Regions from separate parts of the Proteus hauseri genome, predicted to be linked through region 1. Evidence: predicted binding sites of a transcription regulator. Region 1 holds the regulator's gene; the other holds the start of a gene.
The links. Region 1 encodes CRP, which controls carbon source genes, mostly activating them, when cyclic AMP is high. Its sites were predicted from a motif close to ATGTGANNNNNNTCACAT; they were not measured.
Positions count from the first base shown of each region.

Region 2: the regulator CRP is predicted to act here: its motif matches at 4,397-4,414, upstream of msrB (peptide-methionine (R)-S-oxide reductase MsrB).

Region 1 covers NZ_CP026364.1:1,237,848-1,245,484, reverse strand. The annotation lists gene spfP (small protein SpfP) at 167-214, shown strand; gene yihA (ribosome biogenesis GTP-binding protein YihA/YsxC) at 355-987, opposite strand; gene ppiA (peptidylprolyl isomerase A) at 1,259-1,828, shown strand; gene PH4a_RS05660 (aminodeoxychorismate synthase component II) at 2,203-2,778, shown strand; gene argD (bifunctional acetylornithine/succinyldiaminopimelate transaminase) at 2,896-4,113, shown strand; gene crp (cAMP-activated global transcriptional regulator CRP) at 4,225-4,857, opposite strand; gene PH4a_RS05645 (OsmC family protein) at 5,169-5,576, shown strand; gene PH4a_RS05640 (phosphoribulokinase) at 5,668-6,537, opposite strand; gene PH4a_RS05635 (YheU family protein) at 6,614-6,835, opposite strand; gene PH4a_RS05630 (hydrolase) at 6,832-7,637, opposite strand, start outside.
Region 2 covers NZ_CP026364.1:3,672,361-3,679,997, reverse strand. The annotation lists gene hypF (carbamoyltransferase HypF) at 1-732, shown strand, start outside; gene PH4a_RS16855 (MipA/OmpV family protein) at 777-1,571, shown strand; gene PH4a_RS16850 (hypothetical protein) at 1,800-2,108, shown strand; gene PH4a_RS16845 (D-hexose-6-phosphate mutarotase) at 2,195-3,079, opposite strand; gene gapA (glyceraldehyde-3-phosphate dehydrogenase) at 3,195-4,190, opposite strand; gene msrB (peptide-methionine (R)-S-oxide reductase MsrB) at 4,532-4,969, shown strand; gene PH4a_RS16830 (YeaC family protein) at 5,058-5,339, shown strand; gene pncA (bifunctional nicotinamidase/pyrazinamidase) at 5,457-6,101, opposite strand; gene ansA (asparaginase) at 6,122-7,144, opposite strand; gene sppA (signal peptide peptidase SppA) at 7,402-7,637, opposite strand, start outside.

The sequences.
Region 1 (7,637 bases):
TCTAAGTGATTAAAGTCTCATAAATATGTAATTAAGCTACATTAATTTGCGTTTTGAATACATAAACGCAAGCTGAATCGTATCGGCACGTGAAAAAAAATTACAAAAGGGCTTTTATTAACCAATAAAATGGAGTACATTATCTCTCGTAGGGTACAGAGGTAAGATGTTCTATCTTTCAGACCTTTTACTTCACGTAATCGGATTTAGCTGAATATTAGCTGCCCCAGTCGACTTTTATTTCGACTGGGGCATTTTTTTGCCTAAAATTCACTAAAAGAGAAAAATTGATGGGGAAAAGAAATCTCCCCCATGATTAAGACAAGTTTGTACTTGATTGGTAGGCAGTGGTGTCTAAGCGTTATCTTCTGTTGCTTCTACTTCAGAAGTACCGGAATACCAGCCATTTAGAGTGTCACGAAGTTTATCAATACCAATTTTCTTCAAGGAAGAAAAATATTCAACGCGAATATCTCCTGATTTATTTGAAAGTTCATTGCGAACATCCATTAACTGCTTTTTACGTGCGCCAGAAGCGAGTTTATCAGCCTTAGTAAGTAGAACGAGTGTGGGTAGTTCAGATTCAACTGCCCAATCAATCATCTGCATATCTAAATCTTTTAATGGATGACGGATATCCATTAAGATCACGACACCTTTTAAACATTCTCTTTTTTGTAGGTATTCACCTAAAGAACGCTGCCATTTACGTTTCATCTCTTCTGGGACTTGAGCATAACCATAACCTGGTAAGTCAACGAGACGTAAACCTTCTTCAATTTGAAAAAGGTTAATTAATTGTGTTCGACCAGGGGTTTTACTGGTACGAGCAAGGCCATTTTGCTGGGTTAGTGCATTTAATGCGCTGGATTTTCCTGCATTGGAACGACCCGCAAAGGCAATTTCAATTCCTGTATCTGGCGGCAAATGACTGATATCAGGTGCACTAATAATGAAATGTGCTTTTTGGTAGTTAAATTGGGTCATTATGGTATTAGCCTCTCTGAAATAATGCTGCATCTCATGCATACTCACATTGGCTCTGCATTGAGAATGAATATCTATAATATCTACTTGCTCTATTTTGGCGCAATTTAGGCGGTTATGACAGTGATTAAAAATTAAAATTTCCACTGTTGTAAACAAAACTCGTTAATTAAGCGTAAATAAAGGTAAATGATTAGCACTATTTACCTCAGCGAATTAGAATCGCTGCATATTAAGTAAGTTGTAGACTATTAAAGTAAAGGATCCCTGCATGTTAAAACGTTTTCTTGTCACCTTCGTTACCGCTTGCACTTTAACAACAGCGCCTTTTGCAATGGCAACGGGAGAGACCTTCGTTAAATTAGTCACATCTGAAGGTAATATCGAACTTTCACTGGATAATAAAAAAGCACCTAACACAACGAAAAATTTTATTCAGTATGTTGAGGATGGATATTATAACGGTACAACTTTTCATCGCGTCATTCCTGGTTTTATGGTTCAAGGCGGTGGTTTTACTGCTGATTTGCAACAAAAACAAGCTCGTGAACCAATTAAAAATGAAGCCGATAATGGGTTACGCAATGTAAGAGGTACTATTGCGATGGCACGTACTTCAGATAAAGACAGCGCAACGAGCCAATTTTTTATTAATGTTGCTGATAATGCTTTCTTAGATCATGGTCAACGTGATTTTGGTTATGCTGTGTTTGGTAAAGTTGTCGATGGTATGGATGTTGTGAATAAGATTTCGCAAGTTCAAACTCGTAATATTGGTCCTTATCAGAATGTACCCGTTAAAACAGTGACGATCCTCTCTGCTGAAGTCATCAAAAAATAACGCGTTATTAGGATAGGATCCTTACTTATCCTAATAAGCTAAAATACTAATCAACCGGAATGAACGTGTTTCATTCCGGGATTTTTACTACAAAAAAAATATTTTTTACCACCGTTTTATTTATGTGTTCATCTGTCATAAGTACTCATTACGTTATTAACAACTCTATTCATCATTAATTACCGCCATTATTGTTATTGCGCAATAAATCAGCAGGTTTTCTTGCTTACTATTCATTTTTTATACCTGTGCTATGATAATCGGCTTTGTTGTACCCACGTCGGTTAAACAACGAGCTATTTTGGCAGGGATACAACGGTTTCAAAATAGCAATAAAATATAAAATGATAAAAAAATCAGTCGGATAGGCTAATATGCTGTTACTTATTGATAATTACGACTCGTTTACTTACAACCTCTATCAATATTTTTGTGAATTGGGTGCTGAGGTTGTTGTTAAACGTAATGATGAGATTGGGCTTAAAGAGATAGAAAAGATGATGCCAGCACATCTTGTTATCTCCCCAGGACCTTGTACTCCAGATGAAGCAGGGATCTCTCTTGAGGCTATACAGCGATTTGCCGGTGAAATCCCGATCCTTGGGGTTTGTTTAGGACATCAAGCTATTGGACAAGCTTTTGGTGCATCAGTAATAAGAGCACGTGAAGTGATGCATGGTAAAAACTCACTTATCCATCACAACCAACAAGGCGTATTTAAGGGACTTAACCGACCTTTAAATGTGACTCGTTATCACTCTTTGGTGATTGATGCAGCTACATTACCAGTACCATTTGAAGTCACTGCCTGGAGTCAACATGATGGAAATGTTGATGAAATCATGGGGATACGACATCGGACACTACCGATAGAAGGTGTGCAATTTCATCCAGAAAGTATTCTTAGTGAACAAGGACATGAATTATTAAATAATTTCCTTAAATATTAAATAGATAGAATTATTTTACCTAAATAACGCATTTTTACCCTCAACCAGATTTGATTTTTTATTCATATTTAGTGATTATATTTTCACATTAGAAATAAATATCGATCAGGTGGGGTAATGACAACGCAAAGCATCAACCGGGCAACTTACGATCAAGTAATGTTGCCAATCTATTCACCCGCAGAGTTTATTCCAGTTAAAGGCAAAGGAAGCCGTGTTTGGGATCAACAAGGCAAATCTTATATCGATTTTGCTGGTGGGATTGCCGTATTAGCATTAGGGCACTGTCACCCAGCACTCAATCAAGCACTTAAAGAACAAAGTGAGCAGCTTTGGCATGTCAGTAATGTTTTTACTAATGAACCCGCATTGTGTTTGGCGCAAAAATTAATCGATAACACTTTTGCTGAACGTGTTTTTTTTGCGAATTCCGGTGCAGAAGCGAATGAAGCTGCATTTAAACTGGCTCGTCATTATGCAATAACGCGTCATAGTCCTTATAAAACCAAAATTATTGCCTTTCATCATGCTTTTCATGGGCGAACGTTATTTACGGTTTCAGTTGGTGGGCAACCTAAATATGCGGATGGTTTTGGTCCTAAACCTGCCGATATTGTTCATGTGCCTTTTAATGACCTAGAAGCGGTGAAAGCGGTAATGGATGATCATACATGTGCCGTTGTGCTAGAACCCGTTCAAGGTGAAGGCGGGGTTACACCAGCAACAGCTGAATTTATGAGAGGACTTCGAGAGCTGTGTGACAAACACCAAGCGTTATTAGTGCTTGATGAAGTACAAACGGGTATGGGGCGTACAGGCAAGCTATTTGCCTATATGAACTATGATGTTATGCCAGATATCATCACGACAGCAAAAGCATTAGGCAGTGGTTTTCCATTAAGTGCGATGCTGACAACGCAAGAGATTGCTTCTGTAATGGGTGTAGGGACTCATGGTACAACATATGGCGGTAATCCATTAGCATGTGCAGTTGGTAATGTAGCATTTGATTTAATTAATACACCCGCATTGCTTGATGGTGTGCAAATGCGTTATCAATGGATTGTTGACGAATTAACTGCAATCAACCAAAGCTACTCTGTATTTACACAAATTCGAGGTCAGGGTTTGTTAATTGGCGCTGAATTAGCGCCCAAATATGCAGGTAAGGCGAAAGTGCTATTAGGGCTTGCTGCGCAACATGGATTAATGATGTTAAATGCAGGTCCTGATGTAATGCGGTTTACACCGTCATTAATTATTACTCAAGAAGAGTTACAAGAAGGAATGGCGGCATTAAAAGTTGCAGTTGCCGAATTTGTTAAAATAAATTAATGCCTCTTTCCAACTAAAAAACCCCATCAAATCATGATGGGGTTTTATGCAGAAATCATTTTTAATAGCCCATTTTGGAAATGGGCTATTATTTGTTCTAGGTGACTAAACTTAGCGGGTGCCGTAAACGACGATAGTTTTACCGTGTGCAGAGATCAGATTTTGATCTTCCAGCATTTTTAAAATACGGCCTACCGTTTCGCGTGAACAACCTACAATCTGACCAATTTCCTGACGTGTAATTTTAATTTGCATGCCATCAGGGTGGGTCATTGCATCAGGTTGTTTTGCTAAGTTAAGTAAGGTTTGTGCAATACGTCCTGTTACATCAAGGAAAGCAAGGTTACCTACTTTTTCTGATGTTGTTTGCAGTCTATTCGCCATTTGGGCAGAAAGACGCATAAGAATATCAGGATTAACCTGAATTAATTGGCGGAATTTTTTATAGGAAATTTCTGCTACTTCACAGGCTGTTTTTGCTCTAACCCATGCACTACGTTCTTGATCTTCTTCAAATAATCCAAGTTCACCGATGAAATCCCCCTGATTTAGGTAGGAGAGGATCATTTCTTTTCCTTCTTCATCTTTAATAAGAACAGCTACGGAACCTTTAACAATATAATAAAGTGTTTCCGCTTTCTCACCTTGGTGGATCAGCGTGCTCTTGGATGGATATTTGTGAATATGGCAGTGAGACAAAAACCATTCAAGAGTCGGGTCTGTTTGCGGCTTGCCGAGAACCATTCGCGTTATCCTCTGTACGTTAAATGCAGCCTTTCAAAACGGATAGGTTCCCTTTTGAGACAGCATGCTTAAAAATCCTATCTTTACCGATTAACTTCCTGAGAACACGGAAAGTTAATATGGAATAGATTATAATAAATGAGAAAATAATGCATTGATCTTAACCACTATCATCAAGCAGATATTGTTTTTAGCACAGTTAACGCATTAAGTCTCGTTTTACGCAGTCAGCATAATAAACCTATTTGCTAATTGCCAGTTGAATTATGAGAATGTACTCTTTTAGTTTCTGTCTTATTGAGGATAAATAAATGGAAGCACGGGTTAAATGGGTTGAGGATTTATCTTTTCTAGGGGAGTCTTCTTCAGGCCATCAAATCATGATGGATGGTAATTCTGGCGATAAAGCGCCAAGTCCAATGGAAATGCTATTAATTGCAGCTGGTGGATGTAGTGCGATAGATGTCGTGAGTATTTTACGTAAAGGCCGTCACCAAGTGACTGATTGTGAAGTAAAATTAACTTCTAATCGTCGTGAAGAAGCGCCTCGTTTATTTACCGATATCAATTTACATTTTATTGTTTCTGGTAAAGAGCTTACGGATAAAATTGTTGAACGAGCTGTTCAATTATCGGCAGAAAAATATTGTTCGGTTTCTTTAATGTTGGGTAAAGCGGCAACTATTACTCATTCATTTGAAATAAAAGACTCTGAATAAATTTGATATTTTAAAATAGTTTTTAACTAATAAAATAATATCCCTTTTACCGATGGGATATTATTTTTTTACTAAATAGAAATAAGTCTATTTAACTAATTTTTTCACCATTTAATAATTTACTGACTAATGGCGCCATAATTAATTCCATTGCTAAACCTAATTTTCCACCAGGAACAACTATCGTATTTATTGTTGACATAAACGAACCATGTAACATAGCCAGCAGATAAGGAAAGTCAATATCGGTAAGGCCACGAAAGCGGATCACAATAAAGCTTTCATCTAAAGTCGGAATTGCTTTGGCTGAAAATGGATTTGAGGTATCAACAGTAGGCACACGCTGAAAGTTAATATGGGTACGAGAAAATTGAGGAATAATATAATTAATATAGTCATCCATTGAGCGAACGACCGAATCTTTTACGGCTTCTTGAGAATGGCCTCGTTCTGTTGTGTCACGAGTCAATTTTTGTATCCACTCAAGATTGACTATCGGGACAACACCCACCAGTAAATCGACATGTTGTGCAACATTGTGCTCTTGTGTGACAACGCCACCATGTAACCCTTCATAGAAAAGTACATCTGTTTTTTCAGGTAATGGTTCCCAAGGTGTGAAAGTACCTGGTAGCTGATTGTAAGGCGTTGCTTCGTCATAAGAGTGAAGGTATTTACGACACTCGCCTTGGCCTGCTTTGCCGTAATTGTGCAATGTCGAACTTAGTAGGTTAAAATCATTTGCTTCTGGACCAAAATAACTAATGTGCCGACCTTGTTCTTTGGCTTTTCTAATGGCCATATCCATTTCAGGGCGAGTGTAGCGATGAAAACTATCTCCCTCAATTAATGCCGCATTCGCATTAATTTGTTGGAATATTTTACGGAAAGCTTGGCTTGTAGTGGTGGTTCCAGCGCCGCTAGAACCGGTGACGGCAATAATAGGGTGTTTGATAGACATAAAAACGTTGCTCCTTTATCAAAGCAAGGGGAGCCGGTCCCTTGCGGGTAGATGCCATGCCGTCAACTGAGCTTAATTAATCAGGGCGAAACTGTGATGCAGGCATAATATTGACGCTTTCATGCAACTCTGACCAGACTAATACTGCTTCACCAGATGAAAGTTGTTTCTTTACATCCGCAACTTTTTGTTCGAGCGTCTTCTCTTGGATACCATAATCAGTCCCTTCACGTAAAACAAAACTTTCAATTAAACTATCTAGTGTATCCGCTGAAAGCTCTTTCCAAGGAATGATCACTTCGACTTCTCCAAATAGGTTGTTAGCCAATCAGGGATCCGGCTTTCAAGCCACATGACTGGTTTTGATAATTTGCCACTGACAAAGCCCACATGCCCACCAAATTCAGTTAATTGATACTCAATATTATTAGGCAACGAAGCGACATCTGGGATGACATCAGAAGACATAAAGGGATCGTCTTTCGCATGGATAATCAGCGTTGTTTTCTTTATCTGATTTAATAAAGGTAATGCACTGCATTGGCGATAGTAATCTAACGCATCCTTAAAACCATGAATTTTTGATGTTATAAGATCATCAAATTGACGTAACTTTTTAATCGACTTAATGCTTAATAAGCTAATCGGTAATGATTGTGGATAGCGAATCAATTTTCGTGTGGCATTACGTTTTAACTCTTTAAGCAAATACCATTGATAAAAACGTGAAAAACCGTGTTCAATTTTCGTGGAGCAAGGTTCTAACATTAAGGGCGCTGAAACTATTACAGCAGCATCAAGCACTGCGCTTTCTCCACTCTCAGCTAGATAATACGCTAACATATTGCCACCAAGAGAATAACCTACAGCGGCAGTGGGTTGTTCACCAAACTCTGTTTTTAGCCAATTGAGAAAATACCGCGCATCTTCTGTTTCACCAGAATGATAAATTCTTCTTTGTCTATTAGGTTCACCGCTGCATCCTCTAAAGTGCATCACAACGCCCAGCCAACCACGTGCTTTTGCTGCAGCTAACATGCCATGAACATAAGGGCTATTAAAGCTACCTTCTAGGCCATGAAAAATAACCAAACGTGGTT
Region 2 (7,637 bases), 1.5 Mb from region 1:
ACATTGTGGGGCGGTGAATGCTTGCTGGTGGATTATCAAAAATCAGAACGCCTTGGTGGTTTACCTGCAGTTGCTATGCCTGGTGGTAATTTGGCATCGACTCAACCTTGGCGAAATTGGTTAGCGCATTTATCTGCATTTACGCCAGACTGGCAACGCAGTGCAATAACTCAGTTTATTCCACTACAAGAATTACAGTTATTAAATAAAGCGATAACACGAGGGATTAATTCACCAAAAGCATCTTCTTGTGGGCGATTATTTGATGCAGTTTCAGCATCATTGGGATTATCACCCAAGGTAATTAGTTGGGAAGGAGAGGCCGCGTGTTATTTAGAAACTGCTGCGTTACAGTGTAACGAAAATAAGTATATCGACTTAATTGAAAAATACAGTGATTTAATGCCACTGAAAAACAACGTTGTTGATTTGTCTGTTTTTTGGTCGTCATGGGAATGTTTAGAATTAAATGTAAATGAAAAAGCTTGGTTATTTCATTATTTATTAGCGGAAAGTTTAGGCAATATCGTGTTGCAGGCTGCTGATAAGCATAATATAAATACAGTTGTTCTTTCTGGCGGTGTATTTAATAATCGACTACTTAAACAGATGTTTAAGAAAAAATTAAATAATAAAAATGTATTAACATCTAGACTATTACCTATCGGCGATGGTGGCATCGCATTAGGACAAGCACTAATTGCAACTCATTTAGTTCAGAAATTAGAATAGATACAGGTAGAATATGCCATATCGTAGCTAATGCGCGTTAAAATATGGCTTTGGTTACTACTTTATTAAATACAATATGGAAAATCATCGTGAGTAAGAAGACTATTATTTCTTTAGCCATTATCGCAGGATTAAGTGCACCAACAGCATTTGCTGGTGAGTGGTCTATTGGTGGCTCAGTGTTAGCTCAAGTAACACCTTATAAGGGCGTGAAATCGAAAGATTATTTATTACCTGTTCCAATGGTTAATTATGAATCTGAGAATTTCTATTTCGCTACATTAGCCGCAGGTTACTATTTATGGAATGCACCGAAAGATAAACTTTCTGTCGATCTTCATTATTACCCACAAGCATTTAAACCGGGTGATAGTGATGATGCTCAAATGAAAAAATTAGATCGTCGCCGCGATACGTTGATGGGTGGATTTACCTATAAACACCAAGAAGATTGGGGTAGTTTAAGAGCAATTATTTCTGCCGATTTATTAGGCAAAAGTGACGGTGTTATTGCTGATGCCGCTTATTTATATCCATTTAAAGCAGGTAATTGGTCATTACAACCAGGTTTGGGTGTTGTTTGGGATAGTAAGAAACAAAATCAATATGCTTATGGTGTCAAGCACAGTGAATCTCAACGTAGTGGTTTAGCTGAATATAACCCAAGTGACAGCTGGAGACCTTATGTTGAGCTGTCTGCTAACTATAAAATGACTGATAGCTGGAATTTCTTTGCGATGGGGCGTGTTGATCATCTATCAAGTGAAGTGAAAGATAGCCCAATGGTAAATAAATCCGTTACTGCGATAGTGTGGACTGGCGTCACTTATAAATTCTAATTGCTATCAATATTGCTGTATTGCCTATATGGATAAAAGCTTCGGGTATCAACCGAAGCTTTTTTGTTTTTAATGAATCGTAATATTGATTATTTTTTATTGAATACTTGACTATATTCATATAAAAAAATCTTATTTAATTTATTTCTTATATCTATTCATCCTCCGCTTAATTTTGTATTGACTATTCGTTATCATAAGCATTATTAAACAAATAAGGATGGTGTCGTGAAACAATTGTTTTTAATTTTATTATTGGGAGGGATCCCTTTTACCGTTATATCTGAAGAAAAACTCAGAACAGGATTTGAAATGGTAAATAAAATCAAAGGCAATATATGCCAAGACTCGCGCGATAAAGAACGCTGTGAAAAACAGGTCGTAATTGCAGCAAAGTTAAGCTATATGGAAGGTATAAAAAGTAAATATTGCGCGGTGAATCGAGATACAGCAGAAATAAAAGATGATCCTAAGATTATCGAAAATTGTAAAAAAGCCAGTACTTTTATTGAAGATATGGAAAATACATTGAAATAGAGTGTCAAATAGTGATTTGATTTTGCATGTTAAAAGCTTCGGGTATCAACCGAAGCTTTTTTGTTTTTAATGAATCGTAATATTGATTATTTTTCAGCGATATTTTTACGAACACGTACAACGACAGATAAACGCCCAGGGTGAACGTTGTCGGGTTTTAATGGCTGATGAATACGTGCTGTTTCTACACAGGCCATTTTGCGATAACCTCCTGCATTCATATCTTTCATTGAACTAGCTAATTCAGCGCCAGGATTCCAGCAAACAACATCACTATGGTGATAGTGGTGAACTTCAATTGTGCGATCCCAACCATCATCATGAATAAGATTGAAATCTTCAGGCTCTGTGTAAAGCCTGTCAGTGCGTCCGTTAAAGCGAAGTGAGGCTTCATCTGTGTAAACCTCTTTATCAGCAACAGTATCGATATAGTGGCCTCCTAGGCCTGTTACTGAAACATTATCGATGTCACTAACATTAAAATAAGAGTGAAGGGCTGCGGTTGCTTCATAATCACCATAGGATTCCAACTCGACTTCACAGGTCGCACCTAATTTAAAGCGAGCGATCACTGTAAATTCATGAGGCCAATATTTTTTCGTTTGTTGGCTCTCTTTTAAGGACATGGTAATTAATACGCCATCATCTTGTTCAGAGTGGGCACTAAATTCCCAAGGCAAAATACGCGCAAAACCGTGGCTTGGTGTACCTGCTGAAGCAAACCAAGGCCAACAAATAGGAATACCACCTCGAATTGCGACACCCGGTGTAAATAAGGAATCTTCACTTAACCAAAAAACCGGATGTTCTTGCGCAGGTTGCCATGCAATAAGATGAGCCCCTTGAAGACTAATTGCAGCACGTACTTTCGGATGGGAAATAACAAGGATAGGGAGTTCGTCTAATTGCCGACGACTTAAGTAAGGTGATATCTGTTCAATAATCGGCAAAGAAAAAATTTTCTCATTCATTATCTTATAACCTTATGTCACTGACTATCTCAATACAATAAACTGACTGGGTAAAAAATAAAAGAGCCACCGAAAAGGTGGCTCTAAGAGATATCTTGACTTTCTTAAGCTCTAATTATTTAGAGATATGAGAAATCAGATCAAGAACTTTGTTTGAATAGCCCGCTTCGTTATCGTACCAAGCAACTAATTTAACAAAGTTGTCGTTCAGTGCGATACCCGCTTTAGCATCAAATACAGAGGTCAGAACTTCACCATTGAAGTCAGTAGAAACTACTGCATCTTCAGTGTAGCCCAGAACGCCTTTCAGTTCGCCTTCAGCAGCTGCTTTGATTGCGTCACAGATTTGTGCGTAAGTTGCTGGTTTTTCCAGACGTGCTGTTAAGTCAACCACAGAAACGTTAGGAGTAGGAACACGGAAAGACATACCAGTTAGTTTGCCGTTCAGCTCTGGAATTACTTTACCTACTGCTTTAGCAGCACCAGTTGAAGATGGGATGATGTTTTGAGAAGCACCACGACCACCACGCCAGTCTTTAGCAGACGGACCATCAACAGTACGTTGAGTAGCAGTTGTTGCGTGAACTGTTGTCATCAGTGCTTCAACGATACCGAAGTTGTCGTTGATAACTTTAGCTAAAGGCGCTAAGCAGTTAGTAGTACAAGATGCGTTAGAAACGATATCTTGGCCAGCGTATGACTTATGGTTTACGCCCATAACAAACATAGGAGTGTTGTCTTTTGAAGGTCCAGTCAGAACAACTTTTTTAGCGCCAGCTTGGATGTGTTTACGAGCGGTTTCGTCAGTTAAGAACAGACCAGTTGCTTCTGCAACAACGTCAGCACCGATTTCGTTCCATTTCAGATTTGCTGGATCTCTTTCTGATGTTACGCGGATGGTTTTACCATTAACAACGAGGTGGCCATCTTTTACTTCAACAGTACCGTTGAAACGACCATGAGTTGAATCGTATTTCAGCATGTATGCCATGTAGTCTGCGTCTAACAGATCGTTAATACCTACGATTTCGATATCTGAACGTTCTTGAGCAGCACGGAAAACGATGCGGCCGATACGACCAAAACCATTAATACCTACTTTGATAGTCATATGTATTCCACCAGCTTTATTAGTGAATTAAAAAGTTGCTTCTAAAGTTACCAAAACCGCGCCAATCGTCAAGCGGAATCGTGTCAATAATTGCAAAAAATCAATTAAAAAAACACTTTTTGCTTAAAGATTGGACGTTTTAGCTAAATGTTACGCTGTGTATTATCGGGAACATCGCCGATAAATGAAGTTACCTTTGCTCCGTTATGTGAAATACATCACATTTCAAAAACTAAAGATTACTAGCATTGATTTTAGACCATATTTTTCAGATTTGTTGTTAAATCTTTGTTATTATTTACTGTTGTTTTAAAAAGCTTTTTTGTGTGCATGAGGTTTTTATGTCAGATAATGAAAAGAAAGTGAATATTTCAAGTAATAACAATCACCTTGATTTATCAATGCTCAATGAAATGCAAAAATATGTTACGCAGCAACATGGCACTGAACCCCCTTTTAGTGGCAAGCTGTTACATAATCGTCAAACAGGTATTTATCACTGCTTATGTTGTTCTGCACCCTTGTTTTATTCTGAAACCAAGTTTGATGCAGGATGTGGTTGGCCAAGTTTTTATCAGCCTGTTAGTGATAATGCAATTCGCTATATTGATGATTTTTCACACAATATGAAGCGAACTGAAGTACGGTGTCAGCAATGTAATGCACACTTGGGGCATGTATTTGATGATGGCCCCGCGCCAACAGGACAACGTTATTGCATCAATTCTGCTTCGCTGGCTTTTACGAACAGTGAAACGCAAGAAGTGCAGAAAGGCTAGTGTTTAACCGTGTTCGTTAACAATGTTGAAACAAAAGAAAAAACGATTCAGCTATTAGAAAGAATATTTGACTTATGTGGAGCGATTAATGGAAGTTAATGAGCTAATTTCGATGGTAACACCTGAAATTTATCAACGTCTTTCGACCGCTGTTGAGTTGGGCAAGTGGCCAGACGGTGTCGCATTAACCGATGAGCAGAAAGCGCATTGTATGCAGATAGTTTTATTATGGCAGGCAAAAAATAATCACTCTCCTGAGCATATGACTGTCGGCACTAATGGGCAAATCACGATGAAAAGTAAACAAGAACTTAAAGCCCAATTTCAGTCTGAACGATTAGCAACATTGACGCCAATGGATGATGACTAAGCTATTTTAAAATTAAATTATCTATAAAATTAAATTAGCTATATAAGAGGTGGCAATCTATTAATTATAACGATTAATGGATTGCCATTTTTTGTATGGAAAATTAAAATTGCTAGCTTATCTATTGATATTATTAAGGTAATTTATTGAATTAATTAATTCAGCCCCTTTGTCCTGCATTTCAGCTAAAGCTTGTTTACTATCATCAGGCTGAATATTCACACCGCGACAGCCATCCGTGATAACCGACACCTGATAACCTAATAATAATGCATCTAATGCTGTAAATTTCACGCAATAGTCTGTAGCAATACCTAAAATATAGAGATGCTTAATATTCAGAGTTTGTAAAAGAGTATGTAAGCCAGTTTGGTATTCATGGTCATTATCAAAAAAGGCGCTGTAGCTGTCGATTAAACGATTTTGCCCTTTATATATAATATGATTGATAGCCTCATAATCTAACTCAGGGTGAAATTCTGCACCATGACTTTGCTGTACACAGTGTATAGGCCACCAAACTTGAGGTAATCCATTAAGCTTACCTATTTCGCCAATCACAGTACCTGAGTTCTCAGCGAAGCTTAGGTGATTGGCTGGGTGCCAATCTTTGCTAGCGATAATTGGATTTTTGGTGTGTTTAAAATAAGCGATGAGTTGATTTGCTATTTGAACAACAGCATCGCTCTCGTTGACTGCAAGTGCACCACCAGTGCAAAAATCATTTTGGATATCAACCAGTAACAATGCTGAGTTTTTCACTATCTCACCTTTAATTAATATTAATCGTTATCATCCAGTGTCATTTCACCACGAAGATTTTGCTGCATAAGATGGCAAATTTGATTATAACTATATTGCTGACTCAATAAATAATGCAACTTAGTTAATGTTGCCTCAAAAGTCATATCATAGCCACTTATTACACCCGCCTCAGCCAAGGCTTGTCCTGTTGCGTACCCTTCCATATTAACGCGCCCTGAAATACATTGAGTCAGATTAATGACTACAATGCCTCGTTCTGTGGCATTACGTAACGTTGATAGTAACGCGGGATGCGAAGGTGCATTACCTACTCCATAAGAGCGAAGAATTAATGCTTTAACGGGTTGCATAAGAATATTATTAACAATCTCATCCGAGAGCCCCGGATAAATAGTCACAACTCCAATAGGTTGCGGGGTAATACTGTGAGCAATAAATTCGCCTTTTGTTTTGGGAAATGGATTAATTTTAAATGATTTTATATTAATTCCCGCTTCTAGAAGAGGCGCGCTATTGGGTGAAGCAAATGCATTAAAGCCATCGGCGTGAGCTTTAATTGTTCTATTACCGCGATAAAGAGTGTTATTAAAAAAAAGAGCGACTTCGTTAATAGGATGATGTGCAGCTAAATACAGTGCGTTTAGCAAATTAGTTTGCCCATCAGAACGTAGTGCTTCTAATGGGATCTGAGAACCCGTAACGATAATTGGCTTGCTCAAGTTCTCAAACATAAATGAGAGTGCTGATGCAGTAAACGCCATTGTGTCTGTGCCATGAAGAATAACAAAACCATCATAATTGTTATAGTTTTCGCTAATATCATCAGCAATAGATTGCCAATCTTCCGGTGTAATATTAGAAGAGTCGATAAGCGGTAGATGCTCTTTAATCGTAAAATCAGGCATCTCTTCACGATGGAACTCAGGCATTTTAGCTAGTTGGCGTTGTAGATGTCCTGATACAGGAATATAGCCATGATCAGAATGTTGCATACCAATAGTTCCGCCAGTATAGACAACGTAGATTGATTTCTTTTGCATCAGTCCAAGTACTCTTATTAAGCTGTGAGAAATAACTGATTATAGGGAGTTTGCAGAATAAAAAAAGGAAAGGGCGCTAAAAAATAGAAAATAGAGAATAAGTAATTAATGCTTTAAATCATTGTGTTAAAAAAATATCAACAAAAATGAGTTTAAAAAGTGTAATAGCAGATAATCTGGTTAAAACGATGGATTATTAGAAGTATGCACCTGTTGTTATTAAATGGTATTCAACAGGTACATACAGAATTATACGATTACTGAATATCACCACAAGATAAGCAGTATGAATAACGATTTAGTGGATCATTCATATTGCGATAAAACTCAGTTTGCGCTTTAACTTCTTTGATAACGGGTGCGGGTAAATAAGCTTGTAGCGGATCTGGAATAATCGCTTTTGCATTGGAAGATAAACTCATTAATATTTGTTCAGATAAACTTAACTCAGGTTTCATCCAATCGATAACAGGCTCTTTAATTTTTGCCATTT